Regions from separate parts of the Janibacter endophyticus genome, predicted to be linked through region 2. Evidence: riboswitches for the same ligand, from Rfam matches in the RefSeq annotation. Region 2 holds a riboswitch; the other holds the start of a gene.
What was found. Region 2 has a riboswitch for S-adenosylmethionine ahead of metX (homoserine O-acetyltransferase MetX). Riboswitches for the same ligand answer to the same signal wherever they lie in the genome.
Positions count from the first base shown of each region.

Region 1: another riboswitch for S-adenosylmethionine. It lies ahead of JNO54_RS11385 (aminotransferase class V-fold PLP-dependent enzyme); the one in region 2 lies ahead of metX (homoserine O-acetyltransferase MetX).

Region 1 is NZ_JAFEJG010000004.1:2,372,439-2,382,296, reverse strand. It holds gene JNO54_RS11420 (SMP-30/gluconolactonase/LRE family protein) at 1-327, shown strand, start outside; gene JNO54_RS11415 (hypothetical protein) at 334-1,167, opposite strand; gene JNO54_RS11410 (SatD family protein) at 1,164-1,805, opposite strand; gene JNO54_RS11405 (dihydrofolate reductase) at 1,848-2,810, opposite strand; gene JNO54_RS11400 (thymidylate synthase) at 2,807-3,616, opposite strand; gene dapA (4-hydroxy-tetrahydrodipicolinate synthase) at 3,688-4,590, shown strand; gene JNO54_RS11390 (ribonuclease J) at 4,587-6,275, shown strand; gene JNO54_RS11385 (aminotransferase class V-fold PLP-dependent enzyme) at 6,286-7,521, opposite strand; SAM riboswitch class IV at 7,559-7,673, opposite strand; gene JNO54_RS11380 (prepilin peptidase) at 7,750-8,394, opposite strand; gene JNO54_RS11375 (DNA translocase FtsK) at 8,513-9,858, shown strand, end outside.
Region 2 is NZ_JAFEJG010000004.1:1,625,442-1,635,299, reverse strand. It holds gene JNO54_RS07905 (universal stress protein) at 1-312, opposite strand, end outside; gene metX (homoserine O-acetyltransferase MetX) at 419-1,543, opposite strand; SAM riboswitch class IV at 1,557-1,666, opposite strand; gene JNO54_RS07895 (DUF4192 domain-containing protein) at 1,731-2,717, opposite strand; gene JNO54_RS14970 (YkvA family protein) at 2,809-3,210, opposite strand; gene JNO54_RS07885 (EcsC family protein) at 3,306-4,034, opposite strand; gene JNO54_RS07880 (DNA polymerase) at 4,170-5,870, shown strand; gene JNO54_RS07875 (PAC2 family protein) at 5,875-6,789, opposite strand; gene hrpA (ATP-dependent RNA helicase HrpA) at 6,869-9,858, opposite strand, start outside.

The DNA of each region.
Region 1 (9,858 bases), 750 kb from region 2:
CTGCCCGGCTACCCGGACAACATCGCTCGAGGCAGCGACGGGCTGGTCTGGGTGACGATCGCCTCGCCTCCCGACCCGGTGCTCGGCCTGCTCCAGACCCGGGCGTCCCAGCGGGTGCGGGCTCTGGCGCTGCGGCTGCCGGACGCGCTCAAGCCGGCCCCGCAGCGCACGGTCCGGGTGCAGGCGTACGACGGCCAGGGGGCGCTGAGGCACGATCTCGAGGGCGACGCCACGGACTGGCACATGGCGACCGGGGTGCGAGAGCACGACGGCCGGGTCTGGCTGGGCAGCCTCGTCGAGCCCGCCGTCGCCTGGCTCGAGGTCTGACGCCCGCTAGGCGCGACCGGCGACGAGGGCGACGAGTGCGACGAGCCAGCTGACGAAGCTGCCGACGAGGAAGTACTCCGTCACCGCGTCGATGCCGCTCGTGCGTCGCCCGTCGGTGTGCTGCTCCTCGGACTTCGCCTTGAGCTCCGGCCAGCGGATGAGGCCCTTGGCCGCGATGACCATGCCGGCCGCGGTCACCTGGCCGGCGAGGCCGAGGCCGAGGATGAAGACCCGCTCGAGCGGACCGAGCAGGCGTCCTCCCTTGAGCTCGTCCGAGGGCTGGGGGCCGGGCTCGTCTGCGGCCGTCGGACGCTCGGGCTTCATCGCGCCGATGCTCGTGAGCACGAGCCGGACGACGACGTTGCCCGTGCTCAGCTGGACGAGCACGAGACCGGCGAGCAGGAGCAGTCGGTCGGCGGAGGGGGCCGGGTCCCAGGGGAGTCGCGCCCAGGCGAGCCAGTCGGCGAGCAGGCCGCCCGCCGGCGCAGCCCACCCGGAGAGGAGCAGCTGCGCGCCGATCGCGACGACGAGGCAGCACAGGGCGACGAGGTGACCTGCGCTGCGTGCGTGCAGGGCGCGGTCGGCGAGGACGACCCAGGTGAGCACGCAGACCGCCGCGAGGGCGACGAGACCGGCGCTCGCCGCGGTGGTGAGCAGCCCGGCGACGACGGCGGCGGCGAGCACTCCGAGGACGCCGACCGTCACGGGGACGACCCGTCCCCGGCGCAGCAGGGCGCGGGCCGCCCCCTTCGCCCCCGGGGGGACGGGGTCGCGCGTGAGCACGCTGCGGGCGAGGTCGGCCAGGCCGATCCCGACGAGGAGCAGGGCCAGCCCGCTCATGCGATCGCGCTGAGGTCGTCGTGGGCGGCGATGACGACGGCCAGCCCGTCGGCGCGGACCCGCTGCGAGACGGCCGACGGGGTGATCCCCTCGGCCTCGGCGACGGCGGCCTGGGTCGAGCCGGTCATGAGGGCGCGCAGGATGCGGGAGGAGCGGTCATCCAGAGATCCCATCATCTGGTCCCGACAGCGCAGGGCGGCGTTGATCGCGAGCGGGTCGGGTCCGTCGTCACCCGCCCGCCGGTAGAGGGTGCGGGCCGAGGAGGTCGCGGCGCGCGACTGCTCCTCCTTGACGGCGACGATCGCCTCGCGGGCGGCCCACCAGCCGGGCCCGTCCTGCGTCGTGGCGTCGAGCGCCGTCACCTCGCCCCAGCCGATGCCGAAGCGGGCGTCGACGGTCGGTGGGAGCGCGAGCCGCACGGCGAGGGCCGCCGCGATGGCCGCGCCCACGGTGGGGTAGGCGCCCTGGAACTCGTCGCCGACGGTGATCCGCAGGGGCTGGTCGGGGTCGGTCGCCTCGTTGACCGCGGCCAGGGCCTCGGTGAGCTCACGGTGGAGCAGGGCGCGGTCGGGGGAGTGACGCGAGCTGATGACGTCCCCGATGAGGGAGGCTGAAGTCTGGCTCTTCACTGTCGTCATATGAAGAGCATACCTTCACTGCTGAGAAGTGAAGATCATTGCTTACCGACGGCCGTAGGTGACGAACGCCAGGCCCGCGCCCGGGCTCCGGGCCGACTCGACCCACACGGCCGGGTCGATCTCCGGGAAGAAGACCTCGGCCTCCGGCGCGACGTCGACGTGCGTGATCTCGAGCCGGGACGCCACCGCGATCGTCTGCCGGTAGATCTCCCCGCCCCCGACGACGAAGACCTCCCGGTCGCCGGCGACGAGCAGCGCCTCGGGGAGGGAGTGGGCGACCTCGGCCCCCTGCGCCGACCAGCTGAGGTCCGAGGTGACGACGATGGTGCGGCGACCCGGCAGGGCCCGCCCGATGGAGTCCCACGTCCGGCGGCCCATGACCATCACCCCGCCCATCGTCACCTCCTTGAAGTGGCGCAGGTCCTCGGGCAGGTGCCAGGGCATGCCGCCGTCGGCGCCGATCGCCCGGTTCGCGCCGATGGCGGCGACGAGGGTGAGGCTCTGGGCGAAGCCGTGCTCGATCACCGCGGGTACCCGCTGCCCACCGCCCAGCTCGGTCGCCAGCGCCTCGAGGACCGCCCGCTCGTGGGGGACCACCCGCTCCGGCAGCCCGGCGAGCGGCCACCACCGCAGGTCGGCGGCCTTGTCCGGCTCGGCGATGCTCGGCTCACCCGACAGCTCGGTGACGTGGAAGAAGAAGTCGGCGCGCTGCTCGATCCGCCCGACGAGGCAGCCGCGGTGGACCGTGGTCAGGGGGGACGCGGCGACGACCTCGACACCGAGCTCCTCCCGGACCTCCTGGGCCAGGGCGCTGGACGCGCTCGCCGCGTCCTCGACGTGCCCGGCGGCGCCGCACGCCCACCACCCGTCCATGAAGGAGGTCCCCCGCCGCAGCTGGAGCAGCGCCTCGGTCGCCTCGCCCGCGCCGCGCGTGATGACGGCGTACGACGCGGCGACGAGCGGGACGCGCCCCCGCAGGTCGTCGGCGACGGGACGCTCGCTCATACGGCGATCGGCGCCTTGATGCTCGGGTGCGCCTCGTACCCCACGAGCTCGAAGTCCTCGAGCTCGTAGGCGTCGATTGAGTCGCGCCGGGTGATCCGCATCGTCGGGAGGGCGAAGGGAGTGCGGCTCAGCTGCTCGTCGGCCTGCTCGAGGTGGTTGAGGTAGAGGTGTGCGTCGCCGAGGGTGTGCACGAAGTCGCCGGGCTCGAGGCCGGTCTGCTGGGCGACCATCATCGTGAGCAGCGCGTAGCTCGCGATGTTGAAGGGGACGCCGAGGAAGATGTCGGCGCTGCGCTGGTAGAGCTGGCAGGAGAGCCGCCCGCGCCCGCCGTCGACGCCGGGGGCGACGTAGAACTGGAACATCGTGTGGCACGGCGGCAGCGCCATGTCGTCGACCTCGGCGACGTTCCACGCCGAGACGACATGGCGGCGGCTGTCCGGGTTGGTGCGGATCGCCTCGATGACCTTGGCGATCTGGTCGACGCGCTCGCCGGAGGGGGTGGGCCAGGACCGCCACTGGCTGCCGTAGACCGGGCCGAGGTCACCGTTCTCGTCGGCCCACTCGTCCCAGATCGTGATGCCGCGCTCCTGGAGCCAGCGCACGTTGGTGTCGCCGCGCAGGAACCACAGCAGCTCGCCGATGATCGAGCGCAGGTGGAGCTTCTTCGTCGTGAGGACGGGGAAGCCCTCGGAGAGGTCGAAGCGCATCTGGTGGCCGAAGACCGAGAGGGTGCCGGTGCCGGTGCGGTCGGACTTCTCGACCCCGTGGTCGCGGACATGCTCGAGGAGGTCGAGGTACTGGCGCATGGCCGCGAATCTACCTGTCCGCACTCCGTGCCACGTCGGGTCCATCCAGCCCCGGGGGCTAGTCTGCCCATATGCCTGACACCCCCTCCTGGACCCCCTTCGGGCGGGTCCTCACCGCCATGGCCACGCCGATGACACCCGACGGCGCGATGGACGAAGGGGGGGTGCGCGCCCTGGCGCGTCACCTCGCCGACACCGGTCATGACGGGATCGTCGTCAACGGCACGACGGGCGAGTCGGCCACCCTCACCGACGACGAGAGCATCGAGGCGGTCCGCCTCGTCGCCGAGGAGGTCGGCGACCGAGTCGCCGTCGTCGCCGGCGTCGGGTCGAACTCGACGGCGCACAGCCTCGAGATGACCGAGCGAGCCACCGCGGTCGGGGCGAGCGCGCTGCTCCTCGTCTCGCCGTACTACAACAAGCCGACCCAGGCGGGCCTGATCGCTCACTGCCGGGCCGTCGCGGACTCGACCGAGCTGCCGATCATGCTCTACGACATCCCCGGCCGCACCGGCATCCCCTTCGCCACCGAGACCCTCGTCGAGCTCGCCGGCCACCCCCAGATCCAGGCCGTCAAGGACGCGAAGGGGGACCTGGCGGCATCCATCCGCGTCATGGCAGCGACCGACTACCTCTGGTACTCCGGGGAGGACGCGCTCAACCTGCCGCTGCTCGCACTCGGTGCCGTCGGCGTCGTCTCCGTCGTCGGTCACGTCACCGGTCGCCGGCACGCCGAGCTCATCGCGGCCGTCGACGCCGGCGACCTGGCGCGCGCCCGTGAGATCCAGGACTCCCTCATCCCCGTCGTCGACGCGATCATGTTGACCTCGCAGGGAGCGATCATGGCCAAGGCCGCGCTCGTCGAGCTCGGCGTCATCGAGCACGCGACCGTGCGGCTGCCGCTCGTCGAGGGGCCCGAGGAGCATCTCGAGATCCTGCGTCGGGGTCTGGCCGCGTCGGGGGTCACCGCATGAGCCACCCGCACCCCGACCTCGACTACCCCAAGCCCCTGGCGAAGGGGGCGGTCCGCGTCGTCCCGCTCGGCGGGCTCGGCGAGATCGGCCGCAACATGACGGTCATCGAGCACGAGGGCCAGCTGCTCATCGTCGACTGCGGCGTCCTCTTCCCCGACGACCACCAGCCCGGCGTCGACCTCATCCTCCCGGACTTCGAGTACATCGAGGACCGGCTCGACGACATCCAGGCGGTGATCCTCACCCACGGGCACGAGGACCACATCGGCGCGGTGCCCTACCTCCTGCGCCTCAAGCCGGACCTCCCGCTCGTCGGCTCGCAGCTGACCCTCGCGCTCGTCGAGGCCAAGCTCAAGGAGCACCGGATCAAGCCGTACACCCTCGGGGTCGCCGAGGGCATGCGCGAGGTCTTCGGGCGGTTCGACTGCGAGTTCATCGCCGTCAACCACTCGATCCCCGACGCGCTCGCCGTCTACATCCGCACCGGCGGCGGCAACCTGCTGCACACCGGCGACTTCAAGATGGACCAGCTGCCGCTCGACGGCCGGATCACCGACCTGCGGGCCTTCGCCCGGGCGGGGGAGGAGGGGGTCGACCTCTTCCTCACCGACTCGACGAACGCGACGGTGCCGGGCTTCACCCCGCCGGAGCGCGACATCTCCAGCGCGATCGACAAGGTCTTCCGGCACGCGGAGCGACGGATCATCGCGGCCTGCTTCTCGTCGCACATGCACCGCGTGCAGCAGGTCCTCGACGCGGCGGAGAAGGCCGGCCGCAAGGTCGCCTTCGTCGGCCGCTCGATGATCCGCAACATGGGGATCGCCGCCGACCTCGGTCACCTGCACATCCCCGACGGCGTCGTCGTCGACATCAAGAAGCTCGAGCAGCTGCCCGACGACAAGATCGTCCTCATCTGCACCGGCAGCCAGGGCGAGCCGATGGCGGCGCTCGCGCGGATGGCCAACCGGGACCACCGGATCGACGTCGGCGTCGACGACACGATCATGCTGCTGTCCTCGCCGATCCCCGGCAACGAGGGGTCCGTCTGGCGGGTCATCAACGGGCTCATGCGGCTCGGTGCGCACGTCATCCACAGCGGCGGCAGCGACCGGGTCCATGTCTCCGGCCACGCGAGCGCCGGCGAGCTCCTCTACTGCTACAACATCGTCAAGCCCAAGAACGTCATGCCGGTCCACGGCGAGTGGCGTCACCTCGTCGCCAACCGCGACCTCGCGATCGCGACGGGCGTGCACCCCGACCACGTGCCGCTCGCCGAGGACGGTGTCGTCGTCGACCTCGTCGACGGTCGGGCCCGGATCGTCGGGGCCGTCCCGTGCGGCTACGTCTACGTCGACGGTTCGAGCGTCGGCGAGGCGACCGAGGAGCTGCTCAAGGACCGTCGCATCCTGCGCGACGAGGGCTTCATCGCGGTGATGGTCGTCGTCGACTCCCAGACCGGCAAGGTCATCGTCGGCCCGGAGATCACCGCCCGCGGCTTCGCCGAGGACGACGAGATCTTCGCCCAGGTGCGGCCGAAGATCGTCTCGGCCCTCGACGAGGCCATGGCGAAGGGGGTCACCGACCCCCAGCAGCTGCAGCAGGTGATCCGCCGGGCGATCGGCGGCTGGGTGGGCGGCAAGATCCGTCGCCGGCCGATGATCATCCCCACGGTCGTCGAGGCCTGACGCGCGGGGGTCAGCGGCCGGCGAGCTCGCGGACCGCCGCGACGAGCAGGTCGACGTGGGCCGGCGTGCTCGCCAGGCCCAGGCTGGCCCGGACCGCCGAGGAGTGGGCTGAGCCCCGGCGCTCGAGCAGGGCGTCGACGAGGATGTGCGCGCAGAACTTGCCGTCCCGGACCCCAATGCCGTAGTCCTCGGACAGCACCCGCGAGACGTCCTCGGCGGCCCAGCCGTCGATGGTGAAGGACACGACCGGGGCGCGCTCGTGGGTGGGCCCGAAGATCGACAGCGTCCGCACCCCGGGGATCGCGTCGAGCCGGCTGAGCAGCCCCCGCCCCAGCTCCGCGTCGAGCGCGTCGATGGCCGCGCGTTCCCGCTCGATCACCTGGCAGGCCGCGCCGAGGGCCACCGCGCCGAGCACGTTGGGGGAGCCGGCCTCGTGCCGGGCCGGGCCGCACTGCCACAGGGTCTCGTCCGGCGTCACCGCCTGGGTCGCGCCCCCACCGGCCAGGTACGGGTCGGCCGCGTCGAGCCAGTCGCCCCGCCCGACGAGGACGCCGGTCCCGTAGGGGGCGTAGAGCTTGTGACCGGAGAAGGCGACGTAGTCGACCCCTTCGGCCTCGATGTCGAGCGCCCGGTGCTGGACGAGCTGCGCGGCGTCGAGCGCCACGCGGGCACCGAAGCGACGGGCCAGGGCGACGATCTCGGCGACCGGCCAGTACTCGCCGGTGACGTTCGAGGCGCCGGTGACCACGACGAGCCGGTGCGCGGCCGCGTCGGCGAGCAGGGCCGCCTGCAGCCGGGCGAGCGCGTCCTCGACCGAGCTCGGCACGCCGAGTCGGCGCACCTGGCCCTCGTGCCAGGGCAGGAAGGTCGCGTGGTGGTCCGAGTCGTAGACGAAGACCGAGGCGTCGGTCGGGACGGCGCGGGCCAGGAGGTTGAAGGAGTCGGTGGTGTTGCGGGTGAAGACGACGTGGTCCTCGCCCCGGGCACCGACGAAGCGCGCGACGATCTCGCGGGCGGCCTCGTAGCGGGCGCTCGTGAGCCGGGAGAGGTAGCCGTTGCCCCGGTGGACCGAGCTGTACGTCAGGGTCGCCTCGTCGACGGCGGCCTTGACCTCGACGAAGGCGCTCGTCGAGGCGCCGTGGTCGAGGTTGACGTACTCGACGACCTCGCCGGAGCGGGTCTCGCAGGTCAGGCCCGCCGAGACGAGGGCGGGGACGGTGCTCGTGGTGCTCGCGATGGTCGACACGTGTGCTCCTTGGTCCTGTGGACCCAGCACTGCGACGGGTCCGCGCTTGCCGAGGTGCGTGCGCACGCCGGCCAGGTCGTCACCCGGAGCACCCCACCGCGGAGGAGGGTTGCCGACCAGCGAGCCGGGGCTTGGCGCTGGTACTCATGACCTAGGCCGGGACACTAGCAGCGCGGGGTCCTGACGTGTCGACCCCGCGGCGAGGATGTCTTGGATCCTGAGACCGGCTCAGGCGCCGGAGAGCAGCGCGATCACGGCGCCGGCCACGAGGTAGGGGCCGAAGGCCAGACGGCTGCCGCGGCCTGCCCGGCGGCTGACGAGCAGCGCCAGCGCGACGACGCCGCCGAGGAGGAAGGCGGCGTAGACCCCGACGAGGACAGCCCCCCACCCGTGCCAGCCGAGCAGCGGGGCGAGGCTGAGCATGAGCTTCGCGTCGCCCATGCCGATGCCGCGCGACCCGAGGACGAGGCTCACGAGGACGAAGGCACCGCCCACGACGAGCATCGCGAGGGTGGCCCGGCGCAAGTCGACCCACTGCCCGCTCGTTGCGGCCGCGACGAGCAGCAGGACGAGCACGCCCGGGACGGCGGGGAGCGTGAGGACGTTGGGCAGGCGGTGGACGTCCGTGTCGACCACGCCGAGCGTCAGCCCGACCGGTGCGAGCAGCATCGCCGCGGCCGCGGCCGCCAGCGGCTCGTGCTGGGAGGCACCGGCCAGGGCGACGACGAGGGAGGGGACGACGGCGACGAGCCAGCCGTGACGGGGGAGCGGACCCCCTTCGTCCGGGCGCCGGTAGCGGCCGTCCGCGAGCCAGCGGTGCGCCCACCACGTGCCGGCGACCGCGACGACGACGGCGACGAGGACGAGGTGCACGACGGCACCCTAACGAGGTCGAGGACGCCCCCTTCGCCCCTCTCCACAGGCGAAAAAGTGCCCCGGTGGTGCGCGTGTGACGCGTGTGAAGGGGGTGACGATCCCCTAGCCTGCGAGCATGGCGACACGTAACGGCACCTCCGCGCGCCCGCGCGGCGGCTCCACCCGAGCCCCCGGGCGACCCGCCCGCACCTCCGCGGCCAAGGGCCCCGGGCGGAGCGGGAGCACCGCGAAGAAGGCACCCGCCCGCGGCAAGAGCAAGGCTGCGGCGAAGGGGGGCGGCCTGCCGCTGCCCCTGCAGGCCGTGCGGTCCACCTGGATGGGGGTCGCCGGCGCCACCGGCGCCGGGGTCCGCAAGGTCGGTCACAGCGCCAGCCAGATCGAGCCGGAGCACCGTCGTGACGGGCTCGGCTTCCTCCTCCTCGCCCTCGCCGTCGTCGTCGCCGCGGTCGAGTGGTGGGGTCTCGGCGGGATGGTCGGCGACGTCGTCCACGCCGTCGCCGCCGGCACCTTCGGCCGGGTCGCCTACGCCCTGCCGATCGTCCTCGTCCTCGCCGCCTGGCGGCTCCTGCGCGGTGTCGTCGACGACGCCGGAGGCGCGCGCCTCGGTCTGGGCCTGGGCATGCTCGCCCTTTCGGTCTGCGGCCTGACCCACATCGCCCACGGCATCCCGCAGCCCCCCGCCGGCGCCGGACCCATGCGCGAGGCGGGCGGCATCGCGGGCTTCCTCGCCTCCGACCCGCTCGTCACGGGGCTGACCGTCTGGCCGGCCGGGATCCTCCTCGTGCTGCTCGGGCTCTTCTCGCTCCTGCTCATCACCGGCATCCCCTTCCACGAGCTGCCGACCCGGGCCGCGTACCTGCGCGCCGCCTTCACCGGGCACGTCCCCGACGCTGCCGACGAGACTCCCGCGGCGAGGGCCGCGGTGAAGGACGCCCGGCGCCGCCGCTTCGAGGACGGCGTCGACGAGCGGGACGGCGACACCGCCTACGACCAGGCCGCCATCATCGCCCCCGCGAAGCCCAGGCGTCGTCGTGGCAAGGACATCGAGGACCAGGCGAGCGACGCCCCTGAGCCGGCCGGTGCAGCCGAGGACACCGCCAAGCCGGCCGGAGGCCCGCGCCCCGGCGAGAAGCGCGCCACCCGGCCCGGAGTGCTCGTCCCCTCGGCCAACGAGAAGGCTGCCCTCCAGGCGCCCCCGACGACGCAGCTGCCGCAACGTGTCGAGCAGCTCGCCCTGGCCGGCGACGTCACCTACACGCTCCCGGACTCGCAGGTCCTCAAGCAGGGCTCACCGCACAAGGAGCGCTCGGCGGCCAACGACGCGGTCGTGGAGTCGCTGACCACGGTCCTCGACGAGTTCGGCATCGACGCGCACGTCACCGGCTTCCACCGTGGGCCGACCGTCACCCGCTACGTCGTCGAGCTCGGCCCCGGCGTCAAGGTCGAGCGCGTCACCGCGCT
Region 2 (9,858 bases):
GGTGCGGCGGCGCAGGCCGATGACGATGAGCTCGGCGTTCGTCTCCTCAGCGACGGCGATGAGGTCCTCGGCCGGCTCCTTGCCCCGCACGAGGCCGCGGACGTCGACCTCGATGCCGGCGGCGGCCATCTGGTCCTTGACCCCCTGGAGGGCCTGCTCCTGCTCGGCCGCGTGCTCACCGGTGAAGCCCGACCCGCCGCGGTCCGAGTTGATGACGACGAGTGGCTGCGTGCGCAGCTTCGCCTCGGCAACCGCACGGTCGAGCGCGGCCCGACCCTCCTTGGTCGCGACGTAACCGACGACGATCGTCATGGCCTGCTCCTTCGCTTCGTTGACACTTGCGGGCGACGCTACACGGGTGGACGCACAGCGGCACGGATCCCACGAAGGCCGAGACCCGGTGTCGCGCACCGGGGCATCAGCGCGGGTGCCTCGCGAGCGCTGCGGCGACGACCTCGCCGGCCTGGTCGATCTCGGTGAGGAACCCGTCGTGCCCGGAGCGGCTCCGGATCGTCGCCTGGCGGGTGCCGGGTCGCAGGGCGGCAACCTCGGCGGTGAGGCGGGGCGGGTAGAGCCGGTCGCTGTCGACCGCGACGACGGTCAGCTCACCGGCGAAACGGGACAGGGCGGCCTGGAGGCCGCCGCGGCCCCGACCGACGTCGTGCGAGTTCATCGCCTCGGTGAGGACGATGTAGGAGTTGGCGTCGAAGCGGCCGGCGAGCTTGGTCCCGTGGTGGTCGAGGTAGCTCTCGACGGCGAAGGGGGAGCCCGACCGGTCGCCCTGAGGGCGGCGGCCGAAGCGGTCGTGCAGCTCGAGCTCGCTGCGGTAGGTGACGTGGGCGATCTGCCGGGCGATCGCCAGGCCGGCGTCCGGTCCGACGGGCTGGCGGTAGTAGTCGCCGTCGGCGAAGTGCGGGTCGTTGCGGATCGCGAGCACCTGCGCCTGGGACCACCCGATCTGCTCGGCGGTCGCGTAGGCGGTGCTCGCGAGGACGACGGCTCGCTCCACCCGGTCCGGGTGGCCCACCGCCCACTCGATGGCACGCATGCCACCCATCGAGCCGCCGATGACGGCGGCCCACCGGGCGATACCGAGCTCGTCGGCCAGCCGGGCCTCGGCGCTCACCTGGTCGCGGATGGTGATCTGCGGGAAGCGGGAGCCCCAGGCCCGGCCGTCGACGGCGACACTGCTCGGGCCGGTCGTGCCCTGGCAACCACCGAGGACGTTCGGCGCGACGACGAACCAGCGGTCGGTGTCGAGGGGTCGGCCGGGGCCGACCATGCCCTCCCACCAACCAGGGGTCGGGTGGGCGTGGCTCTGCTCGCCGACGACATGGCTGTCACCGGTCAGGGCGTGCTCGACGAGGACGGCGTTGGAGCCGTCGGGCGCCAGGGTCCCCCACGTCTCGTAGGCCATCGTCACGTCGGGCAGACGCGTGCCGCGTTCGAGCTCCAGATGGCCGATGTCGCAGAACTGGCGGTGGCCCGGGTCATCGCCCTCGCGCCACGCGGCGCTGGGCCGGAAGACCGACGTCACACTCATGAGGGTGCTCCTGTGCTCGCATTGCCGCACCCCGACGGTGCGGCCAGGTCATCACCCGGGGCACCCCATCGCGAGGAGGGTTGCCGCCCAGCAAGCCGGGGCTTGATGCTGAGACTCATGACCTGGTCGCACTATAGCGACGGGATCCGGGGAGATCCACGGGCGTCTCACCCTCAGGACCGCTCGGTCAGGCAGCCGCCGGGGGCGTCCGGACACCGCTGCTGACGAGCCGGTCGAGCAGGTCGGCGAGCCGGTAGCCCGGCTCGATCGCGAGCGCCTCCTCGAGGGCGATGCTCGCGAGCGCGCCGTCGCCGCGCGACCAGGCGACCTGGGCGAGGACGGTGAGGACCGGGGCGGCCTCGTCCCGAGGTGCCGCGTGCACGAGCGTCGCGAGACGCTCCAGCGCCAGCGCGGGGTCGAGGTCTGTGACGGCCGCACGGGCAGCCTCGACGGGCTCGTCCGCGAGCAGGCCGTCGGGCATCCAGCCCGGGCAGAGGGCCGCGATGAGAGCATCCCGCCAGATGACGTCGCGCAGCGCGACGAGCGCCTCGGCGACAACCTCGGGGTCGTCGGCTCCCCCGGGCGCCAGGGCGGTGCGCCAGGCACGGACAGGGCTCGGGTCGACGCAGACCTCCTCCGTGGCGATGGCGTCCAGGGCAGACCCGACCTCCTCGGTGACCTCGCTCGTGCCGGTCGCCACGAGCTCACGGAGCGACTCGCGCCCCGGCAGGGGCACCCGCCCCTCGCCGACGAAGACGGCGACCGCAGGCACCCGACTCGGCTCGGGCAGGGGCTCGCCCTCCGGCCGCGACCGGGGCACCACGCCGTCGGGATCGAACCAGCGACCGTCCCGGACGACGATGCTCGTCACGCACCGGATGACGCGGGAGCACACGAGGGACATCAGCTCGGCGCGCATCGGGTCCGACTCCCCCGGCTCACGCTCGAAGGCGAGCGCGGCGATCGTGCTCGCCCCGGACCGGGCGACGTGCCCGATCATCTGGCGCACGACGTCCCGGGCGTGCTCCTCGGGGACGAGGTCCATCCGCTGGGTCAGCCCGAGGCGCTTGCCCTCGAGGGCGAGGACGACGAGTGACCTCTCGGGGTGGAAGCCCAGGAGGTACGGGACGATGACGGCGAGCTCGGCGGGGTTCGTGGCGCGTGCGGTCTCCATGGGGAGAGGCAACCGTCAGGACGAAGGGGGCGTCGCCCCCTTCGTCCGGCTGTGGACAGCGATCGGCCGGCGCGGCCCGCTGTGGAGGACCTCAGTCGCGGACGACCTCGGAGGGCACCGTCTGCGCCCTCGCGTACGCGGCGCGCGGGTAGCCGTCGGAGGCCGGGGCGGCGGTGCGCTCCCACTCGAGGAAGGCCTCGGTCTCACCCACGAGCTGGACGGCCAGCCATGAGAGCACCACCGCGTCGTCGAGCAGGCCGACGACGAGCAGCAGACCCTCGGGCACGAGGTCGACCGGCGAGAGGACGTAGCCGAGCCCGGCGAGCATCAGGGCAAGCTGACCGTTGGACAGCCCGGTATAGCGGCCGCTGCGCACGGCGCGGATCATCCGCGGCAGTGCGGCGATGCGCTCGAGCAGGCTCGGCGAACCGGGGCGCGAGGCGCTGCGGACGGCGCTCGCAAGGTTGGCGGCGGTGCGGAGTCGACGGGCCACGGGTATCCCCTCGGTCGTGGCCCGCGGCGCGGGCCCTCGGGTCGTAGAACGACCAGGGGCGGCCACGGATTCCCACCGCGGCCGCCCCCGTCGTCTCAGGCTGCGGGCGGGAACTCCTTGCGGACGTGGTCACCGAGCTGCTTCATGAGCCAGCCGTCCATGCCGGCACCGACGGCCCCGCCGACGAGCGGGATCGAGCGGCCGAAGCGGGAGAAGGTCTTCCTGCCCGCGGTGCTCAGCAGGCGGAATCCGACCGCCTTGTTGACGACCATGAGTGCCGGGCCGGGCAGCCGCTGCGCCGCGAGGGCGGTGAGGCGGCCGCTCGGGGCGACCATGCCGGCCTTGGCGAGCAGGTCCTGGCTGTCGGCGCCGACGAGCGAGAGCAGCACGGCGCTGCGGATCCTCGGGTCGGCGATGTCGTAGCCGCGCAGGCGGGCCACGGCTGCCGACATCCGCGTCGCGAGGACGTAGAAGCCGAGCACGTTGGCGGGCAGCGAGACGGGCAGCGTGATGAAGCCGCCGAGGTTGGTCACGAAGCCGCTCGCCGCGACGAGCTTGAGGTGGTCGCGGACGACCTCCCCGACGGCCTTCTCGACGTCGCCGCCGTGCTTGGCCCGTGCCGCGTCCGCGACCTTGGCCGCGGAGTCGAAGGGGCCCTTGCCGTCGATGCCGGTGTCCAGCAGGTTCTCGACGACCTTGCTCACCGAGCCGCCGAAGCCACCTTGCGGCTGGGGGTCCTGCGCCTGCTCGAGGGCTGACCTGGTCTGCTGGACCTGCTTCTTCTGGTCCTTGCCGAAGCCCAGTGCATCGGTGATGAAGCCCACTGACGTCCTCCTCGTCTCGCGAGGGCCTCGAGCCCTCGTCCGGCGTCTCATCCTGCCAAAGAGGAGGCTCCTCACACCGCTACGAGACCCCCCCGATCGCGGACGGCCGTCCGGGGGCCCGACTAGCGTTGCCGGGTGAGCACCGACCCCGGCGTCCCCGCGCCCTCGAGCGCGCTCGTCGTCGACGGCTCCGGCCTCGTCGTGGCGGTGACTGCCGCCGGCCACGAGAGCTACGACCTACGGGAGGCCCGTGCTCGCACGGTCCTCGCCGAGCGCTCCGCGTCGACCCGCTGGGTCACCTGGTCCGCCCGCGATCTCGCCGCGGTCCTCTCCGTCGGTGTCGCGCTGCCCCGCGTGTGGGACCTCGCCGAGGCGCACCGGCTGATCCACGGCGGCTGGCGGGCCGACCCGGCGACGGTGTGGGCGGCCGTGCACGACCTCGACCCGGCGGCCATCCCGGCGCCTCCCGGCGACGACCTCTTCGCGGTCCTCGACTCCTCGGCCGACGAGCCGGAGGTCCTCGTGCGCCCCGACGGCTACCTGCGGGCCGACGCGGGCCCGGGCTGGGTCGTCGGCGTGGACCGGGCGGTCGCCTGGGGACGGGCGGCGCTCGAGGCCGCCGCCCGTCAGCAGGCCGCGCTCGAGCGGGTCGGCCCCCGGGCCGTCATGACGACGCACGCCGAGTCGGCGGCCGCGGTCCTCGCCGTCGAGCTCGAGCGCGACGGCCTGCCGGTCGACCGGGAGGAGCTCGAGCGGCTGGTCACCGAGGCAGCCGGCGCGCGGCCGGCCACCGAGCAGGACGAGATGCGCGCCCGGGCCGAGCGGGACGCGCCGGTGCTGGCCACCGTGCCCGGCATCGGGCGGGTCGACCTGCGCAACCCGGCGTCGGTCAAGGGGTTGCTCGCGACCGCCGGCGTCGATGTCCCGAGCACCCGCAAATGGGTCCTCATGGAGCACGTCGACCGTCACCCGCTCGTGCCGGCGCTGCTCGAGTGGCGTCGCCGCGAGCGCATCGCGACGACCTACGGGTGGCGCTGGCTGGCGACCCACGTCGGTGCGGACGACCGGCTGCGGGGGGTGTGGACCGCATGCGACGGGGCGGCCGGACGGATGACGGCGCAGGCCGGGCTGCACAACCTCCCCGCGGAGCTGCGACCTGGTGTGGCCGCCGCGCCGGGCCACGTGCTCGTCCGGGCCGACCTCGGTCAGGTCGAGCCGCGGGTGCTCGCGGTCGTCTCGCAGGACCGCTCCTTCGCCGCGGCGACGGCGGCCGACGACCTCTACTCGCCCGTCGCCGAGCGGCTCGGGGTCGAGCGGTCGGTCGCCAAGATCGCGGTGCTCGCGGCGATGTACGGCCAGCGCAGCGGCGCAGCCGGCGAGGCGCTGCGCGGGCTCGAGCGGGCCTACCCGGTCGCGATGCGTCACCTCGACGCGGCGCAGCGCGAGGGCGAAGGGGGCCGGCCGGTCCGGACGTACGGTGGCCGGCGCGTGCGCACCGACCTCGGGGAGGTCGGGGACGCCGACGCGACCCAGGTCGAGGGGCTGCGGCGGGCGCGGGGGCGCTTCGCACGCAACGCGGTGATCCAGGGGTCAGCCGCGGAGCTCTTCAAGGCCTGGGCCGTGACGGTGCGCGCAGCGGTGCGACCGCTCGGCGGCCAGGTCGTCCTGTGCCTGCACGACGAGCTGCTCGTCCACGTGCCCGAGGCGCACGGTCAGCGGTGCGCGGAGCTCGTCGACGAGGCGCTGACGCTCACCGCTCGGCGCTGGGCCGGGCACGACGGGGTGCGCTTCGTGTCGGACACGAGCATCGTGCGCCGGTGGTCTGAGGCGAAGTAGACCCTCAGGCGTCGCCCTCGTCGACGGTGCGCAGGAAGTCCTCGAACTCCGCGCCGAGCTCATCGGCGGAGGGCAGCTTGTCGCTCTCCTGGGCGAGCAGGCTGGGCTTCTCGATGCCCCGGAGGTGGACGTCGTACTGGCGCTCGAGCCCGGCGACGGCCTCGGCGATCTCGGGGTTCTGCTGGATCTCGCGCTCGATCTCGACGCGGTTCTCCCCCGCCGCCTGGACGAGCGCGTCGTTGGGCAGGTTGAGCCCGGTCGCGTCGACGATCGCGTTGAGCCCGGTGAGCGCGCCGTCGTGGAAGGCGGAGCCGGCGAGGTAGTGCGGCACGTGGATCGCGTAGCCGAGCGCGTCGAAGCCGGCCTCCCCGAGCCGCAGCTCGAGCAGCGCGCTGAGGCTCGCCGGGATCTGGACGGTGCCGAAGACCGGCTTGCGGTCGCCGATGAGCCGCTCGTCGGTCGCGTGCGCCGTCATGCCGACGGGACGCGTGTGTGGCACGGCCATCGGGATGCCGTGGGTCTGGACGGCGAGCGTGATGCCCAGGCGGCGCATGAGGTCGGTGATCGCCATGACCACGGCCTCCCACCGGTAGTCCGGCTCGGGCCCGGTGAGGAGGTAGTACGGCTGGCCCTCGCGGTCGGTGAGCCGGTAGAGCAGCAGCGCCGGGTCGTCGTACGAGCGGTAGTGCGTCGCCTCGAAGACGATGACCGGGCGGCGGCCGCGGTAGTCGAGCAGGCTGTCGACGTCGAAGGACGCGACGACCCGGGCCTCGCTCGCCTCGAGGAGGTGGTCGACGAGGATGCGCTGGGCGCCCCCGGCGTCGATGAAGCCGTCGAGCGCGACGATCATCGGGCCGGGCGTGAGCATGCTCGGCTCGATGTCGACCTCGAAGCGGTAGAGCTCGGTCGGGTCGGTCACGTCGTCCTCCTGGTCGGGTGAGGCCTTCATTGTCGCAACGAGCACGGCCGAAGGGGCATTCCCCTCGCCGGTCGGCGGGTCAGCCGTGCGGGCGCAGGACGGCGCGCACGTCAGCCATCGCCCGCCGGACCCGCTTGGCCGAGACGGTCTGCGCGGTCCCGACGGACTGGGCGAAGAGCGATATCCGCAGCTCCTCGACGAGCCAGCCGATCGCCCGGACGTCCTCGCGGTCGCGCTCGAGCGGGTCGAGCTCGGCGAGGAGGTCGGCGTACTCGCCCTCGATCGCGTCGATGAGCGGCTGCTGCGTCGCGTCGCGGCCGGGGCTGTCGGCGAGCTTGTCGATGCGCACCTGGACCCCGCGCAGGTAGCGGGCGAGGTCGCGCAGCCGCCCGAGCCCGGCGGCCGTGACGAAGCCCGGCCCGGCGAGCCCCTCGACCTGGGCGCGCATGTCGGCGACCGGGACGGCGAGCGCGGGCGCGGTGATCCGCTCGAGGGTGCGCAGGACCTCGCGGCGCTGGGCGAGGACGGGCCGCACCTCGCGCACGACGTGCAGCGTGCGCGCGGCGAGGTGGGTGCGCACGGCGGCGAGCGCCTGCTCGAAGGCGGCCTGGTCGCGCACCTCCCCCGTGACGTGCTCGGCGACGATGTCGTCGACCGCCGCCCCGAGGCAGTCGTCGAGCAGCGCGGGCACGGAGCCGTGCGGGTTGTCGCCGAGCGCGAGCTTGTCGGCGTTCGACAGCCCGGCGAGGACGCGCTTCCACGGCGGGGAGGTGCCCAGGATGAGCAGCCGGCGGACCCCCCTTCGTCGGGCCGCCTCCGCCTGCTCGGCGTCCGGCAGGACCCGCACGGAGACGCTGTCGCCGTCGTCGACGATCGTCGGGTAGCCGACGACCTGACGCTGTCCCCGGCCGGAGGTGACGGTGCGCGGCAGCTCCTCGAGCGTCCACGCGGTCAGGCCCGATCGCTCGATGCCGGCGCCGGCCTTGCTGACCCGGGCCTGGACGTGGCCGGCGACCTCGGCACGCAGCACGTCGAGGTCGGTGCCCTCGGCGAGCCGGCGACCTCGCTCCCCCTCGACCCGGAAGGTCATCCGCAGGTGGGCAGGCACGGCCGAAGGGTCCCACTGGTCGTTCGGGACGGGGATGCCGGTGAGGGCACGGAGCGCGCGGCCGAGGGCGACGACGAAGGGGGTGGCCCCCACCTCGTCGTCCGGGATGGCGCCCAGCGCCCGGGCGGCGTGGTCGGGTGCGGGGGCGAAGCTGCGGCGGGTGGCCTTGGGCAGGCTGCGGATGAGCGCGGTCGCGAGCTCCTCGCGCAACCCGGGGACCTGCCAGTCGAAGCCGCTGCCGTCGATCTGGTTGAGCAGGTGCACCGGCAGGTGGACGGTGACGCCGTCGGCGTCGGTGCCGGGCTCGAACTGGTAGGTCAGCCGCAGGTCGTGCCCGCCCGTCGACCAGCGCGTCGGGTAGTCGGTGTCGTCGACGCTCTCGGCGTCCTCACGGAGCAGGTGCTCGTCGGTGAGGGTCAGCAGGTCGGGGCTCTCCCGGCGCGCGTCGCGCCACCAGCGGTCGAAGTGACGGCCGGAGACGACCTCCGCGGGGATCCGCGCGTCGTAGAAGGCGACGAGGTCTTCCTCGTCGGCGGCGATGCCGCGCCGGCGGGTGCGGGCCTCGAGCTCGGCGACGCGGGCGACCTGCTTGGCGTTGTACCGGAAGACCTCGTGCCGGGTCTCCCAGTCGCCGGCGACGATGCCCTCGCGGATGAAGAGCTCGCGGGCGAGCACCGGGTCGACGCGGGAGAGCTGCACGGTGCGACCGACGACGAGCGGGACGCCGTAGAGGGTGACCCGCTCGGTGGCGATGGCGCTGCCCTGCTTCTTGCTCCAGCGCGGCTCGGAGTAGCTGCGCTTCACGAGGTGCGCGCCGAGCCGCTCGGCCCAGGCCGGGTCGATGGCCGCGTTGCTCCGCGCCCACAGCCGGGTCGTCTCGACGAGCTCGCCCGCCATGACCACCTGCGGCTGGCGCTTGAAGAGGCTCGACCCCGGCTGGATCGAGAAGTGCGCGCCGCGGGCGCCGAGGTAGTCGCGCTTCTCCTCGTCCCGGACGCCCACGTGGCTGAGCAGACCGGCGAGCAGCGCCTGGTGGACGGTGGACCAGTCCGGCTCGGCGTCCGGGGCGGCGGTGCGCGACCGGGTGTCGAGCGAGCGGTCCTGCGCCGCGCGACGCAGCTGCGAGTGCACGTCCTGCCACTCCCGGATCCGCAGGTAGTGGAGGTACTCGCGCTTGCACATGCGGCGAAAAGCGCTGGAGGACAACGACTTCTGCTGGTCCTTGAGATAGGTCCACAGGCTCCACCAGCTCGCGAAGTCCGAGCTCTCGTGACGGAAGCGGGCGTGCTGCTGGTCGGCCTGCGCCTGCTTGTCCTGCGGCCGCTCGCGGGGGTCCTGGATCGAGAGGGCCGCGACGATGACGAGCACCTCGGTGAGGCAGCCCAGCCGGTCGGCCTCGATGAGCATCCGGCCGAGGCGCGGGTCGACGGGGAGCCGGGCCAGCGACCGGCCGACGGGCGTGAGCCGGCGGGCCTCCCCCTTCGCCCCCCGGCGCTCCGGCTGGACCGCCTGGAGCTCCTCGAGCAGGCGCAGGCCGTCGGTCACCTGGCGGGAGTCGGGCGGCTCGACGAAGGGGAAGCGGCTCACGTCGCCGAGGCCGAGGGCAGTCATCTGGAGGATGACCGAGGCGAGCGAGGTCCGCAGGATCTCCGGGTCGGTGAACTCGGGGCGGGAGTCGTGGTCCTCCTCCGAGTAGAGGCGGATGCACACGCCGGCGGAGAGGCGGCCGCAGCGGCCGGCGCGCTGGGCGGCGCTGGCCTGGCTGATCGGCTCGATCGGGAGGCGCTGGACCTTGGTGCGCTGGCTGAAGCGGGAGATGCGGGCGGTGCCCGTGTCGATGACATAGCGGATGCCGGGGACGGTCAGCGAGGTCTCGGCGACGTTCGTCGCTAGGACGATCCGGCGCCCGGAGTGGCGGCCGAAGACCCGGTGCTGCTCGGCAGCCGACAGGCGCGCGTAGA